Regions from separate parts of the Pseudomonas sp. C9-3 genome, predicted to be linked through region 2. Evidence: riboswitches for the same ligand, from Rfam matches in the RefSeq annotation. Region 2 holds a riboswitch; the other holds the start of a gene.

Region 1 (7,409 bases), 260 kb from region 2:
TCGCGAGCAAGCTCGCTCCTGCAGGTTCGCCCCTTAACTTCACGTTAAGCGAGCGCTGCCACCCTTTGCCGCAAAACCGCCGCGGCGGCTATCCTGCTCGAGACGGCGGCGGAGCTGCACGAAAAGGGGGCGACCATGAGAATCCTGTTGGCAGAAGACGACCAGTTGCTGGGCGATGGCATTCGCGCGGGGCTGGGACTGGAAGGCGACACCGTGGACTGGGTAAACGACGGTGTAGCCGCCGAGCAGGCGCTGGAAACCGACGAGTTCGACCTACTGGTGCTCGACCTCGGCCTGCCACGTAAGGACGGCCTGGAAGTGCTTCGCAGCCTGCGCCGGCGTGGCAATCTGACCCCCGTCCTGATCCTTACCGCCCGCGACAAGGTGGCCGATCGCGTCGCAGGCCTGGACGCCGGCGCCGACGACTACCTGACCAAACCCTTCGACCTCGACGAGCTGCTCGCCCGCGTCCGCGCCCTCACCCGCCGCCATACCGGGCGCGCCGCGCCGCTGCTGAAACATGGTGAGCTCTCACTGGACCCGGCCACCCACCAGGTCAGCCTGGCGGGTGCACCGGTCGACCTGGCCCCGCGCGAGTACGCACTGCTACGCCTCCTGCTGGAACAACGCGGCAAGGTTCTGTCCCGTGCTCGTCTGGTGGAAGCCCTCTATGGCTGGGACGGCGACCTGGAGAGCAACGCCATCGAAGTTCACATCCATCACCTGCGGCGCAAGCTGGGCAACAGCCTGATCCGCACCGTGCGCGGCATCGGCTACGGCATCGACCGCCTCGACAGCGCGACACAATCTTGAGCGGCACCGTGCGCCGCGCCGGCTCTATCAGCCGCCGTCTGCTGCTGACGCTGATCGGCGGCGTATCGCTGCTCTGGCTGGTAGCCGGTCTGTTCACCTACCACCTCACGCGTCAACAGGTTAACCACCTCTACGACCAGGACATGGTCGACTTCGGCCAGGCCGCACTGAGCCTGGTGGACATTGCCGACTCCATCGACGCCGAGCCGACGCCGCCCGGTGACATTCTCTCGCGCAGCCGCAAGGCCATCGAAGGCTTGCCGCTGATCCACCGCGAAGCAACCCTGGGGTACTCCATCTGGTACCTAGGCGAGCCGCTGCTGACCACCAGCAACCCACCTCCGCATCTGGACCGCCAGCCGATGGGTTTCTCCGACCTTGAGCAGGACGGGGTGAACTATCGCGTCTTGCAGATCGAGTCCCCTGGCGCCGACGAAATCCGCATCTGGGTCTTCGAGGACCTGCACTACCGCTCCAAGACGCTCCACCTGTTGCTGTTCAGCGCACTGTTCCCGCTGCTGCTGGCCCTACCACTGTTCGGGGTACTCGTGTGGTTCGGCGTGCGCCAGGGCCTCGCGCCGTTGCGCGGCCTGATCGAACAGGTGCACCAGCGTAGCGCCCATAGCCTGCACCCACTGGCGCTGAGTCGGGCGCCAGTGGAAGTACACAGCCTCGTCAACGAACTGAACCTGCTGCTGGAGCGGCTGAATTCGGCCATCGAAGCCGAACGCCGGCTGACCAGCGATGCCGCCCACGAAATCCGCACACCATTGGCGAGTCTGCGCACCCACGCCCAGGTAGCGCTGCGCTCTTCCGACCCCGCGGCCCACGCCCATGGCCTGAAGCAGGTCAGCCGCAGTGTCGAGCGGATCAGTGCACTGATGGAGCAGATCCTCCTGCTCGCCCGCCTGGACGCCGACGAATTGCATGAGATCTTCCGCCCCGTCGATCTTGGCCTGCTGGCGGAAGACACCATCGCCGACCTTGCCCCGCAAGCCATCGACAAGCACATCGAGCTGACCCTCGACAGCCAACACGCCAACCTGCTGGGCGTGGAAGCATGGCTCGGGCTGATGCTCACCAACCTCGTCGGCAACGCCCTGCGCTACACCCCTGAAGGCGGCCGCGTTGCCGTCACTCTGGAGACCAGCGATCACCAGGTGACCCTGTGGGTGCGCGACAACGGCCCCGGCGTCGCGCAAGCCGAACAGGCGGCGATCTTCACCCGCTTCTACCGCAGCCCGAACGTTGCCAGCAGCCACGGCAGCGGGCTGGGGCTGCCCATCGTCAAGCGCATCGTGGAAATCCACCACGGGCGTATTTCCCTGCACGAAGGCCTGGAAGGTGCGGGCTTGGGCGTCTGCGTCGAACTCCCGACCAACGTCGACCAATAAACCTGAACGCAACGAAAAAAACGGCAGTCCACCCTGTACGGTCCGCTCGGACGGTCCGCTACCACCGGTCACATTTGACAGGAGTACTGCCATGAAACGTGCCGCCCTGCTCATTACCGCCGCCCTGCTGGCATCGCCGGCCTTTGCCGCCGATCTGTGCAGCGACAATATCCAGAAGCTCGATGACGCGGTGAAAACCACCACCAACAACACACAGGCCCAGGAACAGGCCATGCGCCTGCAGGAACAGGCTGCCAAGGCGCAAGCCGCCGGCAACACCAAGGAGTGCATCGCGCACACCGAAAAAGCGCTGCAGCTGCTGAAGAAAAACAGCGGCGATGGCGGAGCCAACGGGTGATGCCCGGCATGGCGACCGGCTATCCAGCCGGTCGCCGTTCATAAGGCTCGCGAAGCCTCTGGCATTCGCAGCCCCGCAGTTGATTCCGCGCCCCCCTCACACGCCTAAGATGTAGCGATTCCCGACCACAAGAATCACAACCGGAATCGCCATGCCTGTGTCCCGCCTGCTCATCGCCAACCGTGGCGAGATCGCCATTCGTATCGCCCGCGCCGCTGCAGAACTGGGCATCCACAGCCTGGCGATCTACGCCGAAGACGACGTCGCCTCACTGCACACGCGCCAGGCTGATGAGGCTGCGGCCTTGAAAGGGCGTGGCGCCAGTGCCTACCTCGATCAGCAGCAGGTCGTTGATATCGCCCTGGCGCACGGCTGCGACGCCGTGCACCCAGGCTACGGCTTCCTTTCCGAGAACGCCGAATTCGCCCGCCGCTGCGAAGCCGCCGGTCTGACCTTCGTCGGCCCCGCGGCCGAGGTACTGGATGTATTCGGTGACAAGGCCCGCGCCCGCGACCTGGCTCGTGACCATGGTGTTGCGCTGGCCGCCGGCAGCAATCGCGCCACCTCGCAGGAGGACGCCGAGCGCTTCTTCCGCGAGCTGCCCGCCGGCGCCGGAATGATGATCAAGGCCCTGGCCGGCGGCGGTGGACGCGGCATGCGCGCCGTAAGCCGCGCCGAGGACATCGCCGATGCCTACGCCCGCTGCCAGGCCGAGGCCCGCGCGGCGTTCGGCGATGATCGCCTCTACGTCGAGCGGCTGATCCAGCGCGCCCGCCATATCGAGGTGCAAGTCGTCGGCGATGGCCGCTCCGTCAGCCATCTCGGGGAACGCGACTGCACGCTGCAACGGCGCCACCAGAAGCTGCTGGAAATCGCCCCCAGCCCCAACCTCCACCCACGCCTGCGTGGCGCCATCCTCGCCGCCGCCGTACGCCTGGCCGAGGCGGTGAACTATCGCGGCCTCGGCACCTTCGAGTTCCTGCTGGACGAAGACAGCGGTGACTTCGTCTTCATGGAAGCCAACCCGCGCCTGCAGGTGGAGCACACCGTCACCGAGGCGGTGACCGGCATCGACCTGGTGCAGGCGCAACTGCGCATCGCCGCCGGCGCCAGCCTCGCTGACCTGAACCTGACCCAGACCGAAATACCCGCACCGCGCGGCTACGCCCTGCAACTGCGGATCAACCTGGAAAGCCTCGCCAGCGACGGCACGCCGCATCTGGCCTGCGGCACCCTCAGCGCCTACGAACCACCCAGCGGCCCCGGCCTGCGCGTGGACGGCTACGGCTACGCCGGTTACCGCAACAGCGCCGGCTACGACTCGCTGCTGGCCAAGCTGATCGTCCACGGCAACGGTGGTTATCCACAACTGGTGCAGCGCGCCTACCGCGCACTCTGCGAGTTCCGCCTGGAAGGCGTGGCGAGCAACATCCCGCTGCTGCTCAACCTGCTGCGCCAGCCGGCGGTGGCGGACAACCAGGTCACCACGCGCTACATCGAAGAACACCTGCCGGCGCTGCTCGGTGCGCAGGACCACGCCCACCCGCACCGCTTCTTCAGCCACGCCAGCGCTGCGCCGCAAGCCCAGCGCACCGCCGAATCCCCCACCGGCTGCGTTCCGCTGGCGACGCCCAGTGCAGGTGTTCTCGTCAGCCTGAACGTGGCGCCCGGCGACGCCGTCGCCCAGGGCCAGACCATTGCAGTGGTCGAAGCGATGAAGATGGAGTTCGAGGTGAAGGCCAGCGCCAGCGGCATCGTCCACAGCCTGGCTGCCACCCCCGGCGACAGCCTCGGCGAAGGCGACGCGCTGCTGTTCGTCGAACCGGCCGACATCCAGGCGCAGGACAACCAGAGCGAGGCCGCCATTGACCTGGACGCCATCCGCACCGACCTCGCCGAAGTCCTCGAGCGCCACGCCATCGGCCTCGACGAACGTCGGCCGGACGCCGTCGCCAAGCGCCACCGGATCGGCAAGCGCACGACTCGCGAAAACCTCGCCGACCTGCTGGATGACGGCAGCTTCATCGAGTACGGCGCATTGGCCATCGCGGCACAGCGGCGGCGGCGCAGCGTCGAGGAACTGATCACCAGCAGCCCCGCCGACGGCCTGGTCAGCGGCCTGGGCAGCATCAACGCCGCGCAGTTCGGCGACGAGAAAGCCCGCTGCCTGGTCCTGGCCTACGACTACACCGTGTTCGCCGGTACCCAGGGCGTGATGAACCACAAGAAGACCGACCGCATGCTGCACCTCGCCGAGCAGTGGCGCATCCCGCTGGTGCTCTACGCCGAAGGTGGCGGTGGGCGCCCGGGTGATACCGACTTCGTCGGCGTGGCCGGACTGGACAACATGAGCTTCGTCGGCCTAGCGCGGCTCTCCGGGCTGGTGCCGCTGGTGGGCGTGGTCTCCGGTCGCTGCTTCGCCGGCAACGCCGCGCTGCTCGGTTGCTGCGACGTGATCATCGCCACCCGCGATACCAGCCTGGGCATGGCCGGCCCGGCCATGATCGAAGGTGGCGGCCTGGGCAGGTTCGCCCCCGAGGAAGTCGGCCCCAGCGACGTGCAGAGCGCCAACGGCGTGATCGACGTGCTGGTGGAAGACGAAGCCGAAGCCACCCGCATCGCCCGCCAGTACCTTGCCTACTTCCAGGGCGACACCGCCGACTGGCAGTGCGCCGACCAGCGCCTGCTGCGCCATGCGGTGCCGGAGAATCGTCTGCGCGTCTACGACATCCGCCTGGTCATCGAACAATTGGCGGACAGCGGCTCGGTGCTGGAGCTGCGCCGTGGCTTCGCCGCCGGCATGATCACCGCGCTGGTGCGCATCGAAGGCAAACCCTTCGGCCTGATCGCCAACAACCCCATGCACCTGGGCGGCGCCATCGATGCCGAAGCCGGCGACAAGGCCGCGCGCTTCATGCAGCTGTGCGACGCCTTCGACCTGCCGATCATCTCGCTGTGCGACACCCCCGGCTTCATGGTCGGCCCGGAGGCGGAAAAGACCGGCACCGTGCGCCATGTCTCGCGCATGTTCGTTACCGCCGCCAGCCTTACGGTGCCCTTCTTCACCGTCGTGCTGCGCAAGGGCTACGGCCTCGGCGCGCAAGCCATGGCCGCCGGCAGCTTCCACGCGGCGCTGTTCACCGTGGCCTGGCCCAGCGGCGAATTCGGTGCCATGGGCCTGGAAGGCGCGATCCGCCTCGGCTACGCCAAGGAGCTGGCCGCCGTGGAAGATGCGCAGGAGCGCCAGGCGCTGTTCGATAAGCTGGTCGCCGCGGCCTACCGCAACGGCAAGGGGCTGAACATGGCGAGCTACCTGGAGATCGACGACGTCATCGACCCGGCCGACACTCGTCGCTGGCTGCTGCGCGGGCTGGCTTCGACGCCACGTCCGGCGCAGCGTCAGGGGAAAAAGCGTCCACTGATCGATACCTGGTAAACCATGGGTTGAGCTGCGCGGCCGATCCGCTAAAATGCGCGGCGTCATTGGGGAGTAGCCGACCGTTCCGCGAACGGGGGCGACGTCAACACACTTGGCCCGCAGGCCATGGCGTCGTCAGCAGCTTTGCCTGGCAAGACCTTTGACCACGTGATCTCCGCAACGGCCGGGGAGATGCGTGGTCATGGGTACTACACCGGCCGGGAGCTTCACCGTGATGCACCACCCCATTCTTCGCTCCACCTGTCTGGAGCTGCACGCATGCTGACCTTCATCCTCGAACTGCTCGGCATGCTGCTGGTGATCCTGGTCGCCGCCGAACTCTTCACCAATGCGCTGGAACACTTTGGCGAACGCCTGGGTATCTCCGAAGGCGTCACAGGCTCGCTGTTCGCCGCCGTCGGCACGGCGCTGCCGGAAACCCTGATACCGCTGCTCGCCCTGTTCGCCGGCACCAGCAACATCACGCTCAACGAGGAAGTCGGCGTCGGCGCCATCCTCGGCGCACCGCTGATGCTCTCCACCCTCTCCACCTGCCTGATGGCCTGCTTCGCCTGGCGCGCCCGCGGCCTGCTCGGGCGCATCCGCCCGGAACGCAGCGGCCTGCAGCGTGACCTGAACTTCTTCCTGGTCGCCTTCAGCTTCGCCACCATCGCCATGTTCGTGCCGGCGGAATTGCGCTCCGTGCGCATCGCCCTCAGCGTGCTGCTGGTACTCACCTACGTCGCCTACATCACCCTGACCCTGCGCGCCTCGCGGAGCCTGGTGGACGACGGCCACGGCACCGAAGCCGACCACCACATGTACCTGTCGCGCATCGGCCTGCCGACCAACCTCGCCACCATCCTGCTCCAGCTGTTGCTGGGTCTGGCGCTGCTGGTGCTGGGCGCGAAAGGCTTCATCCATGGGGTGGAAGGCCTGTCGCACCTGCTAGGCATCTCCGCGCTGCTGCTGTCGCTGCTGATCATCCCCATCGCCACGGAGCTGCCGGAGAAGATCAACAGCATCCTCTGGGTCCGCCGCGGCCGCGACACCCTGGCCTTCGGCAACATCAGTGGCGCCATGGTTTTCCAGGGCACCCTGCTGCCCGCCATCGGCATCCTGCTCACGCCCTGGCAGCCGCGCGTCGAGGTCCTCACCGGCGTGCTGATCACGCTGGGCGCCGCGTTCTGGCTGCGACTCAACGCCCAGCGCAGCAGTGGATTGCCGGTCTGGGTGCTGCTGCTCAATGGCGTGCTGTATGCCGCCTATCTGGGTGTCACCCTGTCGCGCTGACGCGCGCGGCTCATTGCCTACACTGACAGTCCGGGCTGCCGCTTCGGCGGCAGCCGCACGACTAGCGATACGCCGAAGGAGTGAGCATGAAAATCCTGGTAGTCCTGACCTCCCACGACCAGCTCGGCAACAC
Region 2 (7,409 bases):
TCAGTGCGCCGAAGCACAGCAGGGCCTCGGGGCCAGCCGAAGGGCTCGGCCGGCGTCGCCGCGCCCGTGGGTCAGGGGGCTGCGCAGCACCGCGCAGCCCTGCCCGAATGGCTGTGAGGCTGGAAAGAATCCATCCCATCATCACGACGCACCTCAATATTTCGATCGGTGCAATCTACGAAGCCGTTGGCGGATAGCGGATGAGGGAAAACTGAAACGCCTGTCAGATTTTTCAATCAAACATCTACCATAAGTGCAAGGCAGCCCAGCCGTGTGCTCGCGGGAAGCCAGGGTTGTCCGCGGCGGCGGTTGTGCCGAGAATCCCCTTCATCCCGCCCTTCCGATCAAGGTGTCATCGCTCATGAATCCTGCTCGCGCCGTCTTCCTCGACCATGCCTCCCTCGACCTCGGTGACCTCGACCTCGCGCCGCTGCGCGCGCCCTTCGGCGAACTGGTCCTGCACGGGCGCAGCGACGCGCAGCAGGTGGCCGAGCGGCTGCAGGGCGCACAGGTGGCGATCAGCAACAAGGTGCGCATCGGCGCCGAGGTGTTCGCGCAATGCCCGGACCTCAAGCTGATCCTGGTGGCCGCCACCGGCACCAACAACGTCGACCTCGAAGCCGCACGCCAGCACTGCGTGACCGTGAGCAACTGCCAGGGCTACGGCACCCCGTCAGTGGCCCAGCACACCCTGATGCTGCTGCTCGCCCTGGCCACCCGCCTGCCTGACTACCAGGCAGCCATTCGCGAAGGCCGTTGGCAGAAGGCACCGCAGTTCTGCCTGCTGGACTTCCCCATCGTCGAACTGGAGGGCAAGACCCTCGGCCTGCTCGGCCACGGCGAACTGGGCGGCGCGGTGGCGAAGCTGGCCGAAGCCTTCGGCATGCGCGTGCTGCTCGGCGCCCTGCCCGGCCGCCCGCCGCGCGCCGATCGCCTGGCGCTGGACGAACTGCTACCACAGGTGGATGCCCTCACCTTGCACTGCCCGTTGACCGACGCCACGCGCAACCTGATCGGCCAGCGCGAACTGGACCTGATGAAACCCAACGCCTTCCTGATCAACACCGCCCGCGGCGGGCTGGTCGACGAGCAGGCGCTGGCCGGCACCCTGCGCCGCGGCCACCTGGGCGGTGCCGCGTTCGACGTGCTCAGCGTGGAACCGCCGAAGGACGGCAACCCGCTGCTGGCCGGCGATATCCCGCGCTTCATCCTTACCCCGCACAGCGCCTGGGGCAGCCGCGAGGCCCGGCAGCGCATCGTCGGCCAGTTGAGCGAAAACGCCGCCGGCTTCTTTGCCGGCGAGCCGCGCCGGGTGGTGGCGCCATGAGCCTGCACCTGGTTTGCGGCGACGGCGCCGCCGATGCCCTGCGCCGCGCGGTCGAAGCAGGCGTGCTGACCGAGAAAAAAATCCGTGTGATGCCGGACGACCTGGCCGTCGGCCCGCTGAGTGACGTCGACACCCCGCCCTGCCAGCAACGCGCCGCGTTCTGGCACGAACTGGGCGGCGAGGCCCTGCAGGACAGGGAAATCGCCCTCGAACTGGCCACCGAAGTGAACTGGCTGCGCAGCCCCGACGTACCCGCCGTCACCCTCTGGCACGGCGACAGCGCCAGCGAGCAATTGCTGCTGCGGCGCGTCTGCGCGCTGCTACCCGCACACGTCACCCTGCGCAGCGTTGGCGCCGGCAGCGGCCAGTGCCGCAGCGAGGACCGCCACGCCATCGCCATGCTCAAACCCGAAGAACTGGCCAACGCCCTGGCCGGCAGTCATGAACTGGAAGCCGCGGAACGCCAGCGCCTGGGCGCGGACTGGCAGCGTGCGCTGCTTGAAAACGCCGAGTTGCGCCTGTGGCTCGATGGCCAGTTGAGCGGCACCGGTTACGCACATATCGACCGCATCCTGCTGGACAGCGCCAGCGAGTCCTGGCGCCCGGTGCAATCGCTGATCGGGCCGACCATGGCCTACGTCGACGGCCTGTTCGTCAGCGACCTGCTGGCCGCCTGGCGCCTGCGCGCACAAGTCGCGGCCGGCGCGCTGGAACTGCGTGGCGAGGACTTCTGGAAGAACGCCGAGGTGCGGCTCGCCTAGGCTCGGCCGCGGCAGCCCTGCTAAACTCGCGCCCTTTTTTCGAGGAGGCCGCATGTCCAACGCCCCCACCAGTGAAGTGCTGCTGCGCCAGATCGAGCGCTTCCAGGGCCGCGTCCTGCTCGCCGGCCTGCCCGCCGACGCCCTGCTTGGCGACCTGCCGCAGGCGCAAGGCTGGAGTTGGCACGCCGGCGAGGCCCGGCAGCTCGAAGCCCGCTACGCCGACCGCTGCCACTTCGGCGCCACACCGCCCGAAGGCCAGTTCGACGCCGCGGTGCTGTTCCTGCCCAAGTCCCGCGAACTGACCGATTACCTGCTGGCCGCGCTGGCCAGTTGCGTGCCGGACGGCGAGCTGTACCTGGTCGGTGAGAAGCGTGCCGGCGTCGAGCGCGCCAGCAAGCAGCTCGGCGAATTCGGCCGCGCCAGCAAGCTCGACAGCGCTCGCCACTGCCAGCTGTGGCACACGCACATCGACGGCGCCCCGGCAGCGCCTGACCTGCATGCCCTCGCGCAACGCTATGAACTGCCGCTGGCGGACGGCCCGCTGCACGTCATTACCCTGCCGGGCGTGTTCAGCCATGGCCGCCTGGATCGCGGCAGCGCCCTGCTGCTGGAGCACCTGGACAAGCTGCCCGTCGGCCACCTGCTGGACTTCGGCTGTGGCGCCGGCGTGCTCGGCGCGACGCTCAAGCGACGTTATCCACAAAGCCGGCTGACCCTGCTGGACGTCGACGCCTTCGCCGTCGAAAGCAGCCGCCTGACCCTGGCTGCCAACGGACTGGAAGGCGACGTGATCGCCGGCGACGGCATCGACGCCGCGCCAAGCGAGTTGGCCGCCATCGTCACCAACCCGCCCTTCCACCAGGGCGTGCACACCAGCTACGCCACCACCGAACACCTGCTGCGCCAGTCGGCGCGCCACCTGGCGCCCGGCGGCGAGCTGCGCCTGGTGGCCAACAGCTTCCTGAAATACCCGCCGCTGATCGAACAGCACCTGGGCCCCTGCCGTACCCTGGCCGAGGCCGACGGCTTCCGACTCTACAGCGCCCGGCGCTGATCCCAGGCTCGCACTACACTCCACCGAGCCTGCCCGGATCGGCGCATCGCCGCTCGCCCTGAAATATCGAGGACACCCGTGAATCGCAGAATCAAAGATGACGTCGAACTGACATTCGCCATGGGGCCCAAAGAGAAGCCGCATCACCTCAAGCGCTCTCTCAAGCCACGCCACCTGAATATGATCGCCATCGGCGGCTCCATCGGCACCGGGTTGTTCGTCGCCTCCGGCAGCACCATCGCCACCGCAGGCCCCGGCGGCGCACTGCTGGCCTATGCGCTGATCGGGCTGATGGTGTTCTTCCTCATGACCAGCCTCGGCGAACTGGCGGCCTACATTCCCGATTCCGGCTCGTTCTGCACCTATGGCAGTCGTTTCATCGACGATGGCTTCGGCTTCGCCATGGGCTGGAACTACTGGTACAACTGGGCGGTGACCATTGCCGCCGAGCTGGTGGCGGCGCAGCTGGTGATGAAGTTCTGGTTCCCGGAAGTCTCCGGCATGTACTGGAGCGCCGGCTTCCTGGGCATCATGTTCATGCTCAACTTCTTCTCGGTGAAGGGTTTCGGCGAGAGCGAGTTCTGGTTCGCGCTGATCAAGGTGGTCGCCGTGGTGGTCTTCATCGGCATCGGCCTGGCGAGCATCATCGGCATCATGCACGGCATCGACAGCCCCGGCTTCAGCAACTTCACCACCGGTGACGCGCCCTTCGTCGGCGGCCTGCAGGCGATGATCGGGGTGGCGATGATCGCCGGGTTCTCGTTCCAGGGCACCGAGCTGATCGGCGTCGCCGCAGGCGAATCGGAGAACCCGCAGAAGTCCATTCCCATCGCCATCCGCCAGGTGTTCTGGCGAATCCTGATGTTCTACATCCTGTCGATCTTCGTCATCGGCATGCTGATTCCCTACACCGATCCGAACCTGCTCAAGACCGACAGCAGCGACATCAGCACCTCGCCCTTCACCCTGCTGTTCGAGCGGGCGGGCCTCGCCGCCGCGGCCGGCGTGATGAACGCGGTGATCCTCTCGGCGATCCTCTCCGCTGGCAACTCGGGCATGTACGCTTCCACCCGGATGCTCTACACCATGGCCACCCAAGGCAAGGCGCCGCGCCTGTTCACCCAGGTGTCCGAGAGCGGTGTGCCGCGCTACGCGCTGTACGCCACCACGCTGATCGGCGCGCTGTGCTTCCTCACCAGCTTCATCGGCGACAAGACCGTCTACACCTGGCTGCTCAACGCGTCGGGCATGTGCGGCTTCATCGTCTGGCTGGGCATCGCCGTGTCGCACTACCGCTTCCGCAAGGGCTTCGTGCTGCAGGGCGGCAACCTCGACGACCTGCCCTACCGCGCCAAGTGGTTCCCCTTCGGCCCGCTGTTCGCCTTCGTCCTCTGCCTGGTCATCACCCTGGGGCAGAACTACCAGGCCTTCGTCGGCGAACACGTGGACTGGGCCGGGCTGGTCGCCACCTACATCACCATCCCGCTGTTCCTCGCCATCTGGCTGGGCTACCGCTTCAAGAACAAGACCCGCTTCATCCGCTACGAAGACATGGACATTCGTCCCACCCGCGAATGATCCGACACGCAGGCTTGCCCAAGTCCTAGGACTTGGGCAGAATGCGCCCCGTCCTAGGGGAGTAGTCTCCCGCGAGCAACCGGCTCGCCCGGTACGCGTCAACACACTTGGTCCGCAGACCATGGCGCGTACGATCCAGGCCTGCAGCGTTCAGGCCCGGGTTTGACAAGACCTATGACACGAGCAACCTGACCCGGGGCGGGCAGGTGGCGCGTGTCATGGTGATTAGTCGACCCGCCCCCTTTAGGAACGCCTGATGGAATCCCTCTTCGTCCCCACCCTGATCGTTGCCCTCGCGGAAATCGGCGACAAGACGCAACTGCTCGCGCTCGTCCTCGCCGCGCGTTTCCGCAAGCCCTGGCCGATCATCGCCGGGATCATCGCCGCCACCCTGGCCAACCACTTCGCCGCCGGCGCTGTCGGCAGCTGGGTCGCCAGCTTCTTCTCCGAAGCCACGCTGAGCTGGGTACTGGCCGTGTCCTTCCTGGCCGTTGCCGGCTGGACTCTGATCCCGGACAAACTGGATGACGACGAAGAAGGTTCGCTGAAGAAATTCGGCCCCTTCCTCACCACCCTGATCGCCTTCTTCCTCGCCGAGATGGGCGACAAGACCCAGGTCGCCACCGTGATGCTGGCCGCGCAGTACCCGCACTTCTGGCTCGTGGTGATCGGTACCACCCTGGGCATGCTGATCGCCAACGTGCCGGTGGTCCTGGCCGGCAACTTCGCCGCCGAGCGCCTGCCACTGAACCTGATCCGCCGCCTGGCTGCCGCAGCCTTCGCCGTCCTCGGCCTGGCCGCCGTGTACCACGCGCTGAAACTGGGCGGCGTGTTCTGACCGACAGCTTTTCGAGGGGAGGCTGGCGCGCCGGCCAATGCCTGTGTATCGCCTGCGATACACAGTGGCGTTTCCGCCTCCTACGACAAAGGATGTCGCCATGCCGGAAAAAGACCTGAAGAAAGTCGCCCGCCATCACATCGACCTGGCCTGGAACAAGGGGCACCTGGCGCTGGTGGAACAACTGCACAGCCCGGACTTCATCTACAAGAGCGCCTTCACCGCCCAGCCGCTGGACAACGCCGGCTACCGAGCGCTGGTAGAGGAAATCCGTGGCGGCATGGATGACCTGGAAGTGGCCGTCGAGGAATGCATTCGCGAGGGCAACAAGGTCTTCACCTGGAGCACGTTGATGGGCTGCATCGTCAGGCCTGTGCTGGGTTACCCGGCCAGCGACCGCATCGTCAGCATCTCGGCCATGGGTTTCTGGGTGTTCAACAGCCAGGACCAGGTGCAGGAGTTGTGCACGCTGTTCGACATGGAGAGCTTCCGCGCACAGATGGGGCTGCCCAACCGGCCGTTTGCCGAGAAGGCGCTGCCCTGACAAAGAAAAAGCCCGGCATCCGCCGGGCTTTTTTCTTCCTCGCTCCCGGTGCTGCTCTTGTAGGAGCGAGCTAGCTCGCGAACAGGAACCGCTCGGTGTTATGCGGTTCGCGAGCAAGCTCGCTCCTACAGGGCCCGAGCCTCGAGCTCAGAGGTAATCGTTGGCGTGGAACCAGGAAATGGCCCGCTCCAGCGTATCCTGCAGCGGCACATGCGACTCGAAGCCCAGCTCTTCGCGCGCCTTGCGGCCGTCGAGGAACTGCCCGCCGGCCATCACCTCGATGGCGGTGTCGTCGAGCAACGGCATCTTGCCGGTCAGGCGATAGCGCCAGCGCCCCAGGGTCGCCAGCGCGCGGGCGCGGTGCAGCGGCATCGGCGTTGGCGCCGGCTTGCCCTGCAACCTGGCGATGGTCGCGGTCAGCTCGGCCATTTCGATGTTGTGCCCGGTGAGCAGGTAGCGCTCCCCTACCCGGCCGCGCTCCAGGGCCTTGAGCAGACCGCGCCCGGCTTCGGAAGCATCGATGACATTTCGTCGCCCCGGCACGTAATGCAGCATCTCGTCGCGGCCGATGGCGGTGATCAGGCGGCCGGTGGTCGGGCCGATGTCCAGCTCGCCCAGCACCATGCCGGGAATCCCGATCACCACCGGCAGCCCGCCGCGAGCCTGTTCACGAGCCTGCTCGTCGAGCGCCCACTTGCACATCACGTAGGCGCTCTTGCCGGTGGGCAGCCCTTCGTAGAACAGCCCTTCGTGCCCCGGCAACCCTTGCGGATGCGAAGGCATGGCGAACGCCGAGCCGACGTAGAGGATGCGCGGCACCTTGGCCTGCAGGCAGGCCGCATAGAAATGGTTGGTCAGGTCCAGCGCACTGGCGACTTCCTCCTGCCAGCGGCGCGGCCGCACCGGGTAGTAGCCGGCGCTGAAGATCACCGCGTCTAGGCCGCTCAGCGCGCGAGCCATGCCCTGGTGATCGAAGAGTTCGGCTACCCGGCACTCAGGCTCCAGGTAGGCCAGGCGCTGGATCTGCGACGAGGGTCGATGGATCAGCACCAGCTGGTGGCCGGCCGCCTTGATCGCGCGTGCGGCGTGGTGGCCCAGGAGCCCGGTGGCTCCGAGTACAGCGATTTTCACGGGTGCTCCCTGTTCACTGGATAAAGCGGCGCAACCTTACGCCGCTCCTGGCCGTTCGAGAGAATCACGAACCCCTGCTGCAAAAACACTGCTCAGCGAGTCTTGGCCTGCTCGTAGAGCGGCATGACCTTCGGGATGGCGGCCTGCAGGTTGGCCATCCGCGTGCTATCCGCAGG

The links. A riboswitch is a leader RNA that binds a small molecule or an ion and turns the genes downstream of it on or off. The one in region 2 is predicted to bind manganese.
Region 1: linked by a shared signal. The riboswitch ahead of RS899_RS22410 (sodium:calcium antiporter) and the one ahead of RS899_RS21185 (TMEM165/GDT1 family protein) in region 2 are both predicted to bind manganese.

Annotation. Positions count from the first base shown of each region.
Region 1 covers NZ_CP135919.1:4,873,266-4,880,674, forward strand. The annotation lists gene RS899_RS22390 (response regulator) at 136-813, shown strand; gene RS899_RS22395 (sensor histidine kinase) at 810-2,207, shown strand; gene RS899_RS22400 (hypothetical protein) at 2,299-2,565, shown strand; gene RS899_RS22405 (acetyl-CoA carboxylase family protein) at 2,717-6,001, shown strand; yybP-ykoY riboswitch at 6,039-6,211, shown strand; gene RS899_RS22410 (sodium:calcium antiporter) at 6,263-7,276, shown strand; gene RS899_RS22415 (type 1 glutamine amidotransferase domain-containing protein) at 7,363-7,409, shown strand, end outside.
Region 2 covers NZ_CP135919.1:4,615,635-4,623,043, forward strand. The annotation lists gene RS899_RS21160 (DUF1266 domain-containing protein) at 1-142, opposite strand, end outside; gene RS899_RS21165 (2-hydroxyacid dehydrogenase) at 362-1,327, shown strand; gene RS899_RS21170 (DUF1835 domain-containing protein) at 1,324-2,088, shown strand; gene RS899_RS21175 (class I SAM-dependent methyltransferase) at 2,141-3,142, shown strand; gene RS899_RS21180 (amino acid permease) at 3,263-4,720, shown strand; yybP-ykoY riboswitch at 4,765-4,971, shown strand; gene RS899_RS21185 (TMEM165/GDT1 family protein) at 4,977-5,558, shown strand; gene RS899_RS21190 (ketosteroid isomerase-related protein) at 5,659-6,102, shown strand; gene RS899_RS21195 (NAD-dependent epimerase/dehydratase family protein) at 6,250-7,233, opposite strand; gene RS899_RS21200 (M48 family metallopeptidase) at 7,326-7,409, opposite strand, start outside.